DNA from 2 places in the Labrenzia sp. VG12 genome. Region 2 is predicted to be linked to the other one. Evidence: riboswitches for the same ligand, from Rfam matches in the RefSeq annotation. Region 2 holds a riboswitch; the other holds the start of a gene.
The links. A riboswitch is a leader RNA that binds a small molecule or an ion and turns the genes downstream of it on or off. The one in region 2 is predicted to bind S-adenosylmethionine.
Positions count from the first base shown of each region.

Region 1: it holds a riboswitch for S-adenosylmethionine, as region 2 does, so the genes downstream of both, CHH27_RS25280 (hypothetical protein) here and CHH27_RS26750 (O-succinylhomoserine sulfhydrylase) in region 2, are expected to answer to the same signal.

Region 1 is NZ_CP022529.1:5,477,721-5,485,154, reverse strand. Features, by position in the region: gene CHH27_RS25295 (efflux RND transporter periplasmic adaptor subunit) at 1-751, shown strand, start outside; gene CHH27_RS25290 (ABC transporter permease) at 748-1,986, shown strand; gene CHH27_RS25285 (ABC transporter ATP-binding protein) at 1,983-2,699, shown strand; SAM-I-IV-variant riboswitch at 2,764-2,885, shown strand; gene CHH27_RS25280 (hypothetical protein) at 2,927-3,229, shown strand; gene CHH27_RS25275 (acyl-CoA thioesterase) at 3,424-3,768, opposite strand; gene CHH27_RS25270 (hypothetical protein) at 4,011-4,232, opposite strand; gene CHH27_RS25265 (group III truncated hemoglobin) at 4,223-4,726, opposite strand; gene CHH27_RS25260 (Rrf2 family transcriptional regulator) at 4,823-5,254, shown strand; gene CHH27_RS25255 (Crp/Fnr family transcriptional regulator) at 5,349-6,038, opposite strand; gene CHH27_RS25250 (ChbG/HpnK family deacetylase) at 6,258-7,055, opposite strand; gene CHH27_RS25245 (glycosyltransferase family 39 protein) at 7,164-7,434, opposite strand, start outside.
Region 2 is NZ_CP022529.1:5,785,828-5,793,261, reverse strand. Features, by position in the region: gene CHH27_RS26750 (O-succinylhomoserine sulfhydrylase) at 997-2,196, opposite strand; SAM riboswitch at 2,241-2,320, opposite strand; gene CHH27_RS26745 (2'-deoxycytidine 5'-triphosphate deaminase) at 2,449-3,585, shown strand; gene CHH27_RS28010 (hypothetical protein) at 3,639-4,112, shown strand; gene CHH27_RS26735 (YigZ family protein) at 4,057-4,650, shown strand; gene CHH27_RS26725 (hypothetical protein) at 5,294-5,881, shown strand; gene CHH27_RS28565 (hypothetical protein) at 5,994-6,116, shown strand; gene CHH27_RS26720 (ion transporter) at 6,122-6,922, opposite strand; tRNA gene CHH27_RS26715 (tRNA-Gly) at 7,109-7,182, shown strand; gene CHH27_RS26710 (DUF1127 domain-containing protein) at 7,207-7,434, opposite strand.

The DNA of each region.
Region 1 (7,434 bases), 310 kb from region 2:
CGGCGACGCAAGGGCGACGCTGGCGGAATTGGAAGCGCGCCAGGTCCTGGCCCGGTCGGACCGGGAACGGGCCCAGCAGCTCCTGGAACGGCGGGTGGTCAGCCAGCAGGTCTATGACAAGGCGCAGAGCGAACTCATCCGTGTCAACGCCATGATCGCCGCACAGTCGGAACGGCTCCGGGACTATCGCATCGTCGCCCCGATGGACGGCATGGTGCTGCGGCAGGACGGCTCTGTCGGCGAGGTTGCCGAACCCGGCGAGATCCTGTTCTGGATCGGACAGCCGACACCGCTTCAACTGGTCGCGGAAGTCAACGAGGAAGACATCCCGAAAGTCGATCAGGGCCAGGTGGCGCTGATCAAGGCGGACGCGTTTCCAGAAGGGGACCTCAAGGCGACCGTGTCACGGATCACGCCGAAAGGCGATCCGGTCCTGAAGAACTACCGGGTCTATCTCGACCTGCCGAAGGACACGCCGTTGCGGATCGGCATGACGGCCGAAATCAACATCGTCACCGAGGAAAAGGACGATGCGCTATTGCTGCCGGCGGCCGCCTTTGACGGCATTGCGGTGCAAGTGCTTGGCCCAGACAACCGCGTCAGCCGAATAACGCTCACCACCGGTATTCGCGGAACGCGCGCCGTCGAGGTCCTGGACGGGCTGGACCTGGACAGCCGAGTTGTCTTTCCCTTTGATGCAGCGCTCGAAGAGGGCCAGGCCGTGCAGCCAATGGCGGGGGACCGGTCCTGATGCTGCTTCTGCGGATCGCGGCGACCCATGTGCGCAACCGGATGCGTCAGACCGTGGTGTCGACGCTCGGCGTTGCCATGGGCGTCGGTTTCTCGGTGGCCATGGCCAGCCTGATGGAGGGCTCGCAGCGTGATTTCACCACCACCCTGATCGAGGCGATCCCCCATGTCGAGATCAAGGACGACCAGCGCGCGCCCCGCGAACAGCCGGCAAGTGAAGTCTATGACGCCGTTGCCTATCATGGTCTCCGGCCGAAGGAAGATCTGCGCGGCATCCGAAATCCGACCGAGGCACTTGCTTCCCTGCGCGACTGGGTGGACGGAACGATGGCGGAGCGGCTGAGCGGCCAGGCCGTCCTGCGCTACAGCGGACAGGATCTCGGTCTGACACTGATCGGCGTGGTGCCGCGCAAGGAACTTCTGGTCTCGCAAATCGGCGAGGACATGCGCCAGGGAGCGTTCACGGATCTGGCAACAACGTCCAACGGCCTCGTGATTGGTGCCAAGGCCTCAACACGGCTTGGCGCCGACCTCGGCGACACCGTCACGATGACGTCGGCCAACGGCATTGCCAAGCGCTTCAAGATTGTCGGCCTGTTCCACACCGGCGTCACCTCAAGCGATGAAGGCCTGGCTTACGCCCCCTTGAAGGCCGTCCAGATCCTTCTGGAAAAACCCGACATCATCAATTCCATCTCCATCCACCTCAACGACATCAAGACGGCCAGACAGGTTGCCGCCCGCGCGGAACGCCAGCTTGGCTACAAGGCCCTCTCCTGGGAAGAGGCCAATGAAGGTCTGCTGGAAGCCTTTTTCGTGCGCAATGTGATCATGTACACCGTGGTCGGCGCGATCCTGGTCGTTGCCGGGTTCGGCATCTACAACATCGTCTCCACGATTGTGCACGAGAAGGCCAAGGACATTGCGATCCTGAAGTCGCTCGGCTTTCCGGAACGCGACATCCAGCGGATCTTCGTGCTGGAGGGACTGGTCATTGGTGTTCTGGGAGCAATCGCCGGATCAATGCTTGGCTTCGGCCTGTCGAGCTATCTCGCTTCGATCAAATTTGAGGTCACCACCAATGTGGAGATGACCCGGCTGCCGATCCACTTCTCCGCGCTTCACTATGTGCTGGCCTGCCTGCTCGCCTTTCTCTCCTCGGCCATTGCCGGCCTGATCCCGGCCCGCAAAGCCGCGCGGCTCAATCCCGTCGATATCATCAGGGGGGCAACATGACAGCCGAACCCGCCCTCACGGCAGATGAAACACCGTTGCTGGAGACACGCGGGCTTACCCGCATCCTGCCCACCGTCGTACCGGTGACACTGGTCGAGGATGTCAGCTTCACGGTCGGCGAAGCCGAGTTCGTCGCCATTACCGGACCGTCCGGGTCCGGCAAGTCGTCGCTTCTCTATCTGCTGGGCCTGCTCGACCGGCCGACGCGCGGTTCTGTGCTGATCGGGGGCAAGGAGACCGCCGACCTCTCCTCCGCCGAAATGGCACATCTGCGTCTGGAGAAGCTGGGCTTCGTCTTTCAGTTTCACTTTCTGCTGCCCGAATTCACGGCGCTGGACAATGTGATGATCCCGATGCAGCGGCTCGGCAAGCTGTCCGCGAAGGCACAGCTGGACCATGCCACCGGGTTGCTCGCCGATCTCGGTCTGGAGGAGTTCCTGCACCGGCGGCCGGAACAGCTTTCGGGCGGCCAGAGGCAGCGGGTCGCCGTCGCCAGGGCGCTTGCCAATTCGCCGGACCTGATCCTGGCGGACGAGCCGACCGGCAGCCTGGATTCGGCAGCGACCGAACAGGTCTTTGAAAGCCTTCAGAAAATCGTCGACCGGGAAAGGACGACCGTGGTTGCCGTCACCCACGACATGGACCTGGCCGCACGCATGGAACGGCGCATCCACCTGGTGGACGGGCGGATCGATTATGACCGGCGGCAATGACTCAATGTGAATAGCTGTTATGCAGCGACGGTCTTGCCAAGAAGAGCTGACCATGGCATAAGCGCGCCATCATCAAGAGAAGGGCTGGCGCCCTCGCCAACCTGCCAGACCGGGCAAGGTGGTTTCCGCAACAGGGATGCGGTCGGGTTTTCCTCAAGGAACTCTCCGGCAATGAAGCGGTACTCTTTCATGCGCCAGTCCTCCTCGGGAAACCGATGGAGGATTAATTGTCTCAGGAACCTTTTGCCGGACGTGCGGCAGATCTGATCGAGAACAAAGTGTTGAGCCAGTCAAGCCTTGCCGACGACGACATCTGGCGAAGCGCAGCCGAAGACTGCGTGCTTGCCCGTATCCGGTCCCTGCGCATTCTGGGCGGCCTGCCGCGCCACAAGGCCCCGCTCAGCGACGCGGACCGGGTCGAGCGCCTGAAGGACCTGCTGCAGCTCTGGGCAAACGGCTGCACCTGCGCCGTCGACGAAGACCTCTTCGCCGATATCCTGAACCGGCAGCCGCCGGCACGGTTTTCCTAGGACAATCAAGAAAGGCCTCGCCAGAAGCCCCTTGTTCCGCCTCCTTCTGAGGAGCGCGCCTGCGCGCATCCCGAAGGACCGGTAGGCAACCCGGGAGCACGAAACCGATCCTACGAGACGGGCCTGACGGTCCGCCTCAGAATGAGGTTATTGGGTGTGACCAAGGGGGCAGGAAAGAGAATTGCCAAGACAATTCAACCCTGTTGCGGCACCGGCCGCGGCTTGCCGCTGTCATCGACGGCCACCATGGTGAAGATGGCTTCCGTCACCTTTTCCCGATGGCCGTAGCGATGTCGCAGGGCCCAGGCCTCGATCTTGATTTCCATCGAGGAATTTCCGACCCGGCCGACACTGGTATAAACGCACAGCACGTCGCCGACATGAACCGGCCGGATGAACTTCATCTTGTCGACCGCGATGGTCACCACGCGTCCCTCGGCCCGCTGGCCCGAGGCGATGCCACCGGCCAGGTCCATCTGCGACAACACCCAGCCGCCGAAGATATCGCCGGACGCATTTGTGTCGGCCGGCATGGCCATGGTGCGCAAGGTCAGTTCGCCATGCGGTTTTTCGTCTGTCACGCCTGAGCCCCTCCATTCCGTGTCAGGCTAGACTAACGAGCGAACGCACAAGCACAAGCCTTTCATCGATCAGAACAGCATCATCAAAATGGCCATGATCCACAAAGGCAAAGGTGCGGCAACCCAGATCAGCAGGATCGGCAATCCGCGGTGCAGTAGATTGGACTTGAACATTTTTGGTCTCCCGAACCGGATGTTGATCAGCTGATGGCCTGAATTTCGAAAACGGTCATGGCCGCGAGCGCAACCATTCCGGTGATGAAGGCCAGTTTTGCGCTGCCGATCAGGGTACGTCCGGCCACATCCAGCTTTGGCCGCGGCATGTTCCTGCTGTCCAGATACATGGACAGAAGCATCAGCGAAAAGACGATGAACCAGACAGCGACAAGGGCTTCTGCGACGAGAACAATGGTTACCAGCATGATCCGCTCCAATCGGAATGTTGGGATGTCAGTTCGACGGGTGGGGTGGCGCCGGGCGTGCCAAAGGTGGCCAGCCAGAGGCTCTGGGCGATGCGTTCGGCCACCGCGATGATTTCATCTGCCAGATCCGGCACGAACAGTTCCCGGATCACCGGCCGGAAGACTGACAGCCATTCGCCGTAGTCGGCACTGACAAGTTCTTTCTGTTTCAGATGCGCCGGTACCGGCTTGCCCTTGTAGGCGCCGTTTTTCAGAAGAACCGACTGCCAGAAGGTCTCCATCCTGGGCAGGTGTTCCTCCCACCGGCCCGCCAGCCGGCGTTCAAAAATTTCTCCAAGCCGCGGATGCTGACGGATACAGCCGTAAAAGGTGTGCACCATCACGTGGATGGCCTGCGCGTCGACCTGTTCGTAGCGCTGTAGACGGTCGCCGGTATCGGGCGCCGGCCTGCGCTGCAATTTGTATCTGTGGGCTGATGTTCTGCCGGCTTCCATCGCTGCCTCCAAACATTCATCTAAGATGCATCTTTTAAATGACATACATGCACGCTAAAATCAACATCTGAGATGAATGTTTTATGGGAAGCAGCCATGCGCCTCAGTCAGGCCAGCGATTTTGCCTTGAGAATCCTGATGGCAACGGGTCAGAGCAATGATCCGCAGACCGTCGACAAGCTGGCCACCCAGCTTGGCCTTGCAAAATCTCATGTGATGAAAATCGTCGCCCATCTGGCCAAGGGCGGTTACCTGGAAACGACCCGCGGACGTGGCGGCGGCATCCGGCTGGCGCTGGCGCCGGAAGCGATCCGGCTGGGTGACGTGGTCCGTTTGATCGAGCCGGATCTCGGCGTCGTGGCCTGCCTGAAGCCCGACAGCGATGCGGTCTGTGCTTTCCTGCCCCGCTGCGCCCTGAAAGGGGCCATGGCCCGCGCGGCCGAGGCGTTCCTCGACAGCCTCAACACCCAGACGCTGGCGTCAATCCTGGTGGGCACCCAGATGGCGGTGATGGTGGGCGACGCATAAAGCCGCTTCCCCCTGTGGTCAGCCCCGACTTGATCGGGCATGACCACTTACCGCGCAGAGAGGCCACGTGTCAGATGCGAGAGGCAGCCCCGGGCTACAGCGTCGAAGCCTGTTCCAGGAAGTCGATCTGTTCGATGCAGTAATAGCCGGAGATGCGGCTGATGGTGCCGGCGCGTTTCCAGTCATTGAGCACGCGGCTGACATTCTCGCGCGCCGCTCCGGCCATGTTGGCAATGTCGGCCTGGCTCAGCTTGTAGTGGATGAGCAGCCGGCCATCGTCGAGCGGTTTGCCGAAGGTTTCGGAAAGCTGCAACAGGGTCTGCGCCACCCGGCCCGGAAGCGGCAGGAACGAACGTGCGGCCAGAACATCATTGGCATGGCGCAGGCGCTTGCCGACAATCGACAGCATATGCCGGTAGACGGCCGGGTTGTCATCGGCAAAGCGCTGGAAGGCGGCCTTGTCGATAAAGGCGAGCTGAGCTTCCTTCAGCGCGCTGACCGTCGCCGACCGGGGACGCCCGTCCAGAAGGGCCAGTTCGCCGACAAGATCGCCGGGGCCGAGCACCGCCAGCAACTGCTCGTCGCCTTCCACGGACAGGAGCGCCACTTTCAGCGAGCCTTCCAGAACGGCATAACAGCCGTTTCCGGGGTCTCCATTTTCAAACAGGATCGTGCCCGCGGCGATTTTCATCGGCCGCGCCAGGCGGGACAAACCGACCGCCAGATCGGAATCCAGCCCCTCCAGCGAAAAGCTGTTTCTCAAAAAGTCCTTGATTTCCGCCACACCGACCCCCTGCCAAGTAATCTGCCCGTCGAAAAAAGGACCAAATGAAAATTTGTGATCCTCGTCACGTGCATCGGAGCAAAATAACCCTATATCAAAGGACATGGAAGCGGGGTTGCCCCTCCCCCCTTCCAGACCTCCACGAAAAACGGTCCTGTTCCCCGCAGGACCGTTTTTTCGTTTCAGGCCGTTGTCCGAGGCTTGCGCCCTCGAAACGGCCTAGTTCAGAAACACATCCTTCTTTTCCAGCGTATGGAAGAATCTGTCGCTGGCAAGCACTTCATACTGGCATTCGCGGATCGCCACCTTGCGGCGCGGCTCGTCGCGCCTGAGACGATCGTCCGAACGCCCGGGAATCGCGGCAACAAAGCTGAGATCGGCCATGCCGTCGAAATGATTGTGCAAAAGCCGCTGCAGCTCTTCCTCGTCTTCGGTTTCGGGAAGCGGATCGGCCTTGGGCAGCATCTTCAGGCCATAGGATCTGGCAAGACGCGCAAGACGGATGGGTTTCAGCCCGGAACGTGCCGGCGAGATCACCAGGGGCGGCGTTTCATAATCCGCATGCACGATCGCCTTGAACACCAGCCGCGCCAGCGACGTTCTGGCCAGCAGCCCTTCACGAACGGCGACGAAATCCGGAGGCCGCTTCATCAGCACGCTGTAACGGGCCAGCTGGGCCTGCGCTTCCTCCAGAAGCAATTCATCCGGCAACAGGCGCAAAAGCGCGCGGCGTTGAAGCTGTTCGCGCGTGAACATGCGGTCGCCGTAGATTTCCTGCATGCGCGCGCTGACCGGCGCGACCCGGTCGCCGCTGAACGCAAGTGTCACCCCGAACAGCGCCCGCTTGCCGACCTGCGCCACCGTTTCCTGAAGCGGCCGGAACTCGCGCGGCCAAAGATCCGTTGCCACCAAAGCGCCAAGCGCGCTCAAACGGCCCTGCTCGACGAGTTCGCGCAAGGCGCGGTCAACGCCAAAGGCGAGGCCGTAATCAAGAGCACCAAGTGTAATTCGCTTCATCTATTTCCGCAGGCGGACCGGACAAACTGACTAATCAGTCACATCCCTGCGGCATTCCTCAGGGCTTTGCAAGTCACTTCTGACAGGACCCTGAAATATCCTGACAGATCATCTTGGCAAGACAGGCTCCAATACCGGCCTGGTCCGGCCATCGATCTTGTAGATATTCAAGGTCTCCAAGGGGACACCTTTGACGCGCCGGGTCAGCTCTGTGAGTTTTTCAACCGTACTGAAAGTCTCCGCCAGATTGCGGGACTGGTCACGGCGCTCGATGGCCACGTAGAGCCCCGGCCGGTCGAACAAGTCCGGATCCGGCGCCTTTGCCATGATGTAGCGGATGCGCTCGGTGAGCTGGATGACCGGCACATCGTCTTTCAGG
Region 2 (7,434 bases):
CGCCTCCGGACTGCGAAGAAACACGCGCAGGCAAAGTGTGACGAACATCACAAAACGGGTTTTAGGAGGGGCAAGTGAGGGGATGGCGGCGGAGTTTTTGCAGGATCGAGAGGTCGTATTGACGATCCACAGCCCTTGCATTGTGGTCGGGTGTGCAGGCTTGCTCCCACTAGACCGCCTCAAAAGCAGCCTTCGTAAAGGTTCAGACTTAACCACCGGTGTCACCCCGGCCGCAGCGCAGCGAAGAGCCGGGGCCCACTCGCTGCTCTGCTTGCTGAAGCGCAGGCATTCAAATTTCTGCGGATCCGCTGTGCGAAGTGACCAAGCGCTCTGCAAACGAGTAGGCCCCGGGTCTCGCCAAGCTCGCCCGGGGTGACACCGGAGGAGACGGGCCAGCAACAACTAAACTGCTCTCACAAGTTCTTCATCCTGCAGCATTTCCTCGGTGTCACCCCGGCCGAAGCGCAGCGGAGAGCCGGGGCCTACTCGCAGGGCTGTTTGCTGAAGCGCAAGACACCAAGAATTCTGCGGAGGCTCCCTGCGAAGTGACCAGGCGCTCTGGCAATGAGTAGGCCCCGGGTCTCGCGCAGCTCGCCCGGGGTGACACCGGAGGGACGGCCTGGCGAAGTGGGACCGGCAATATTAGGCCACTTGTTCAGCTCTGCTCAAAGTGGTGCGGCCTTCGCACCTGTGTCACCCCGGCCGCAGCGCAGCGGAGAGCCGGGGCCTACTCGCAGACCCGCTTGCTGAAGCGCAGGCATTCAAATTTCTGCGGATCCGCTCTGCGAGACGATCAGGCTCTCTGGCAACGAGTAGGCCCCGGGTCTCGCATCGCTCGCCCGGGGTGACACCGGAGGGGACAGCGTGGCGAGCGGGGAAAAACCCTAAAGGGGCGCGACGGGCCTTTCGGTTCTGGATAGTCCCGACAACTCGGCGCTCATGCCCTGAACCCGGTTCGACACGCGGCCCAAGTCACAATGCACGCCCCCCTTAAGCTCAGATCGCGCCGAGGGCCTTTTCGATGTCTTCCAGAAGATCGAGCGGGTCTTCCAGACCGATCGACAGCCGCAGGATGCCGTCGGAAATGTCGAGTTCGGCGCGGGCTTCCTCGCCGATTGACTGGTGGGTCGTCGTGGCCGGATGGGTGATCAGGCTCTTGGCATCCCCCAGATTGTTGGAGATCTTGATGATCTCAAGCGCATTGGTGAAGCGGAACGCCGCCTCCTTGCCGCCGTCGATTTCAAAGGCGACCATGGTGGAGCCGGCCTTCATCTGGCGTGCAACCACATCGGCCTGCGGGTGGTCAGCACGGCCCGGATAGATCAGCCGCGAGACCTTGGCCTGATCGGCCAGGAAGTCGGCCACCTGGCCGGCGCTTTCGGTCTGGCGCGCCACGCGCAGCGGCAGGGTTTCAAGGCCTTTCAAGAGCACCCAGGCGCTGAACGGGCTCATATGCGGGCCGGTGTGCTTGATGAAGGGCATCACCTCGTCGGTGATCCATTCCTCGTCGGACAGGACAACCCCGCCCAGGCAGCGGCCCTGGCCGTCAATATGCTTGGTGGCGGAATAGATGACGACATCCGCTCCGAGTTCAAGCGGCGACTGGTAGAGCGGCGTTGCAAAGACGTTGTCGACGATCAGGCGCGCACCACACTCCTTGGCGATGTCGGCGACGGCGGCAATGTCGATCACTTCCAGCGTCGGGTTGGTCGGGCTTTCCAGGAACATCGCCCGGGTGTTCGGCCGCACCGCAGCCTTCCACTGGTCGATGTCCGTACCGTCGACCAGCGTGCTTTCCACGCCGAAGCGCGGCAGCAGCGTTTCGCAGATATAGCGGCAGGAGCCGAACAGGGCCTTGGAGGCAATGACATGATCGCCCGCCTTGACGGAGGCCATCAGCGCCAGATTGACGGCGGCCATGCCGCTGGCCGTGCCGCGGGCAGCTTCCGCGCCTTCCAGTCCCTTGATCCGGTCTTCGAACATGGTGACGGTCGGGTTGGCATAGCGCGAGTAGACATAACCCGGATCGTCGCCGTTGAAGCGCGCCTCGGCGGCCTCCGCACCGGCATAGGTGAAGCCCTGCGTCAGGTAGATGGTCTCGGAGGTCTCACCAAAGGGCGACCGCATGGTGCCGCCATGCACCAGGCTGGTGGCAGGACGCCAGTTCTTGTTTCCGGTCTTGGTGGTCTCAGTCATGTCTTCCAGTGCTCCAAACGCAAAAAACCCCAGCCTCAAGACCGGGGTTCGCACCTCCGGCCTTTTTAGCAACTTGTTTAACGTGGCTGCAAGCCGGCCGGCCCAAATCACCACGAGGTGCGCTTCTCCTACGGGAAAACGCCGCGCCGGTCAATGTTCTTTGCCGAATTCTCGTCTGGCGCCGCAAAGCCTGTTGGCGCAGCGCGCCGCATCCGTTAAGGACGATAGAAGAGAATAAAGCAGGACAAAAAGATGAACGTGACAGCGGGCCAGACCTTGAACGGAAGCGCAACTCTCTCCGCCGAGGGGATCCTGCCCGAACGTATCATTGAGGCCATGTTCTCCGCCGGCGAGATCGCCGCCGCCCTGCCCCCGGTGGAGGGCCAGATCCAGCCCGCCAGTCTCGACCTGCGCCTCGGCCAGGTGGCCTACCGGGTGCGTGCCAGTTTCCTGCCCGGCCCGGAGATCAAGGTCGCCGACCGGCTGGAACAGCTGAAACTGCACACGGTCGATCTTTCCGAGGGTGCCGTTCTGGAGACCGGCTGTGTCTATATCGTGCCCCTGCAGGAAAGCCTGGCTCTGGCCGCCGACATTTCCGCGACCGCGAACCCGAAAAGCTCAACCGGCCGGCTCGACGTCTTCACCCGCGTCATCACCGACAACGGTCTCGCCTTCGACACCATCCCGGCCGGCTACACCGGCCCGCTCTACGCGGAAATCTCGCCGCTGACCTTCCCGATCCTGGTACGCTCGGGCTCACGCCTCAGCCAGATCCGCTTCCGCCGCGGCCAGTCCCTGATCGCCGACAGCGTCCTGGAAGAGGTGCACAAGACCCACACCCTGATGAGCGGCGGCAACGAGCGCATCGGCAATGGCGTGCAGCTTTCCATCGACCTGGAAGGCGATGGCGAGAACAGCCTGATCGGCTACCGCGCCAAACATCATTCCGGCCTGATCGATGTCGACAAGGTCGGCGCACAGGACCCGCTCGATTTCTGGGAGCCGATCTATCGGCGACAGCATGCCGAGCTGATCCTCGACCCGAATGCCTTCTACATCCTGGTCAGCCAGGAAGCTGTGCATGTGCCGCCGGATTATGCCGCTGAGATGGTGCCTTTCGACCCGCTGGTCGGCGAGTTCCGCGTTCACTATGCCGGCTTCTTCGATCCGGGCTTCGGCCACGCGGGCGCCGGCGGCATCGGCTCCAGAGCCGTTCTGGAAGTCCGCTCCCACGATGTGCCCTTCATCGTCGAACATGGCCAGACCATCGGCCGGCTCGTCTATGAACACATGGCCGAGAGGCCGCAGCGGCTTTATGGCGAGGGCATCGGCTCCAACTACCAGGGTCAGGCGCTGAAACTCTCCAAGCATTTCAGGGTCCCTGCATAACCTGACGCGGGAGAAAAAGCATTCGGACGAGAAGAACATTTTGGATCGCCCTGTTGTGCCTGGTCGGGCTGTTCGGTCTTCAGCTGACTTCTTCCTCCAACCAATTGTTCTCGATTGATACGGTTGTCCCCTCCGAAGTCTTCGAGCGCTTCTACTCGGAATTTGCGAGCTGCAGAGGACTTCCTTCGCAGATTTTGGAGGAGCTTAAGGAAAGTGGTCACAACCTCTTTCTTGGCGGGCGCTACAGCTGGTCAGAAGACAGCAACGAAATCACCGCGACCACACTGATCCTTCAAAATAGAAACATCTGCCACTGGAGCGAATGCAGAACCCATTTCTTCAAAGGCGATCCGCGGAAGGACACCTGCGAATATGCATTCACCATCCAGGCCTACAAGGGCATCGGTTTTACAGGGTCATTCCTTTTTGCAAACGATCAAATCTACAAACCAAGCTGCAACGTGTATTTCAATGGAAGCTGCTTCACAGGCGATACCACTCCCTGGTACCGGAGATACTTCTATTAAAACCGTCACAAGCGAATTCGAAGGTTTCCTGGAAGACCGGAAGTCGCGCTTTCTGGCGCATCTGGTGCCGCTGGACCTGTTCGAGCAGCGCCTGGAGGAGCTGCGCAAGGAACACCGGAAAGCCAACCACGTCGTCACCGCGCACAGACGCCTTCTGGACGATGGCCGCATCGAGGAAAGCGGCAAGGATGATGGCGAACCTGCCGGCACGTCCGGCATGCCCACCTTGCGGGTCCTGCAGGGTGCCGGCCTGATCAATTGCGCCGTCCTGATCGTGCGTTATTTCGGGGGAACCAAACTCGGTGGCGGCGGCCTCGCCCGCGCCTATGCCGGCGCGGCCCAGGACGCGATTGCAAATGCCGAGCTCGTTCCGTTTCAGAAGATGCTGGTGAAACAGGTCAGCGCGGACTTCGCCGCAAGCTCGGAGCTGGAACGCCGGATCGACGGCCTTGGTCTCACCGTGCTGTCACGCGACTACACCGAAGACGGTGTGACGCTGACGGTCGAAGGACCGGAAGAGGTCCTTGCCGCGCTTTAGGCCCGCGGCGGAGACTGTAGCCGATCCTTATCTGTTTTCAATTTGGTAGATTAGTCTTTGGAGATCTGCCCGCAAACGCAGGCTGCACCGCTTCTCCGGGTTACCCCGTTTGGGATCTGCTGCGCTCGAACGCAGGCAGGCCGGGCGCCTGCGTGTTTGACAAGGCGTCACGCTTCGATTGCCGGCCAGTTTTGTTCAGGTGTGAGAACGCGGTCAGCAGATCATGATCTCGTGTCCGCAGTGATACCAACTTTAAAAACATTCGAAAGTATCTATGATTCAGTCTGACAACAAAAAGAAGCACCTGGTGCAGACCCTTGATGCAGAAAAACCCGAACCATGTCCTGAGGTTTCTATCCTGCCTTTTGCTTATTCTGTTGCAAGTCGGCCCCCTCGGCAGAACGGTGCTTGCGGCGGACCTGGAAGTCATCATTCGAGACCCTTCGGCCTATGAAGACCGTCATGCCCGCTACATCAACGAGACCTTGGCAAAGGCTCTTCAAGAATCCGGTGTGCAGGCGCGCTTCGTCGTTGCGAGGTCAGACTTCAGCCGAAAGCGCCTGCTGCGCGAACTGATATCCGGCGAAAACATACATGTCGTTGCCCATGCCCCCGTCCCGGCTGGGAGGAGCAGCTTCTCACCGTGCGGGTTCCGCTGCACAAGGGGCTCCAGGGCATTCGCCTGTTCCTGATAAACAAGCGCGATCAGCAAGACCTGTCAGAGGTCAAGACGCTCAAGGACTTGCAACGTTTCCCAACCGGCTCTGGTGAGCAATGGTCCATCACACCCGTGTTGCGCGACAGCGGCTTTCATGTGGTCACGGCAGAAGGTCAGCGCGAACTTTACGAGATGCTGCGTCTCAGGCGGATGATCACGTTTGGTCGCGGTGTTTTTGAGATCTTCGAAGAACTGGAGAAATATGGCGCCGGATATCCCGAACTTGTCGTTGAAGACCACCTGGCCCTTTTTGTGCCGCTCCCGGTCTATTTCTTTGTCAGCCCCAGGCACCCGGAATTGGCCCGGCACATAGAAACCGGTTTGCAGCGCATGATCGAGGATGGCTCGTTCGACGAGCATTTTCTGAAGTACCACGGGGAGGATATCGAGAAGGCATCTCTTTCCCGCCGCACTCTGTTTCGCATACCGAACCCACACTTGAGCGCCAAGACACCGACTGAAAACTCGCCTCTTTGGTTCAATCCCTCTTTGCTGACGCAAGACCTGAACTAGCGACTGCTCTGGTTTGCCGGTTGGCACCCGACAACATCCGACGTCTCAAGACAATGATCGGCTGAGGGCTGTTCCAGCGTAAACGGTTGAACCCATCTCGCAGGAGCCCATCATGAAGCTGAACATCGCCCTGATCGTCCTTGCCCTTGCCTCAATGCTGGCCGGCTGCCAGTCCACCGGCTCCGGCGTGCCGGCGCCCGAGCCGCGCGAGTCCGAAGACCGTGGCGGCTACTGACCGGGTCAGGCCCGGGTGCGCTCGACCTCGGCGCGCAGCTGGCTGAGTTCCGCGCGCATGGCCTTGACCTCTTCCAGGATCAGGCCGGTCTCGTCGTGGATCGCCTGGCGGTTGGCATCGGCCTCCGCCTCGTGCTCCTCCTGCATCGCCGAGACGATGATACCGATGAAAAGGTTCAGCACCGTGAAGGCCGTGCACAGGATGAAAGGCACGAAGAACAGCCAGGAATAGGGGTATTGTTCCATCACCGGCCGGACGATGCCCATGGACCAGCTTTCCAGCGTCATGATCTGGAAGAGCGTATAGAGCGAGGCCCCGAGGTCGCCAAACCATTCGGGAAAGCTGGCGCCGAACAGTTTGGTCGCCATGACGCCGAACACATAAAAGACCAGTGCCATCAGGACGACAATCGAGCCCATGCCCGGCAAGGCAGCGATCAGGCCGCCAATCACGCGGCGGAGCGACGGCACCACGGAAATGAGCCGCAGCACACGCAGGATGCGCAGCGAGCGCAGCACGGCGAGCGGCCCGTTGGAGGGCAGCAGCGCGATCGCGACAATGGCGAAATCAAAAAGGCTCCAGGGATCGCGGAAGAACTTTGCACCGTGGGCAAAGAGGCGCAGGGCCAGCTCGATCACGAAGATGCCGAGAATGATCTGGTCGATCAGGACCAGGGCCGGGCCGATGCTGTTCATGACCGCATGGCTGGTTTCCAGCCCCAGCGTCACCGCATTCAGGACGATGATCCCGATGATGCAGAATTCCCATGTGCGCGACGTGACCAGCGCCTTGACCTGATTTCGCATAAAGCCGACCCGAATATCTAGAAGTTCCGGCGGCTTTCTGCCGCGCCGGGCGGAACATGGCGATTTCTCTGCCGCAGTGCAAGATCAAACCGAACCGGGAAAAGCCGTGATCCCCGGCGAAGCCTGCTTGACAGGCAAATAGGATCGGCGCAGAAAGCGGGCTCGGCCTTGACAGGGACCGGATCAGCGGGTGTAGCTCAATGGTAGAGCAGGAGCTTCCCAAGCTTAAGACGAGGGTTCGATTCCCTTCACCCGCTCCATTTTTTCTTCATCGATTTCGTGCATCACCGCCACCCCTCCTCGACCGGTGGGTTCCCTGGCACATCCGCCCGCGTCAGCCCGATATCTTCCAGAAGGTAATCCGGCAACTCGGACAGGTGCGCGCGGTCGCGGCGACGGCGCAGCAGGCGGGTGAGGGTTTCAAGGAAGTGCCCGAATGATCCCGCATTCCGAACGCCCCTGGGGGCCGTTGTTACAGTGAGAAGTCTCGGGGTCAGGGTCTGGTCGGTCAT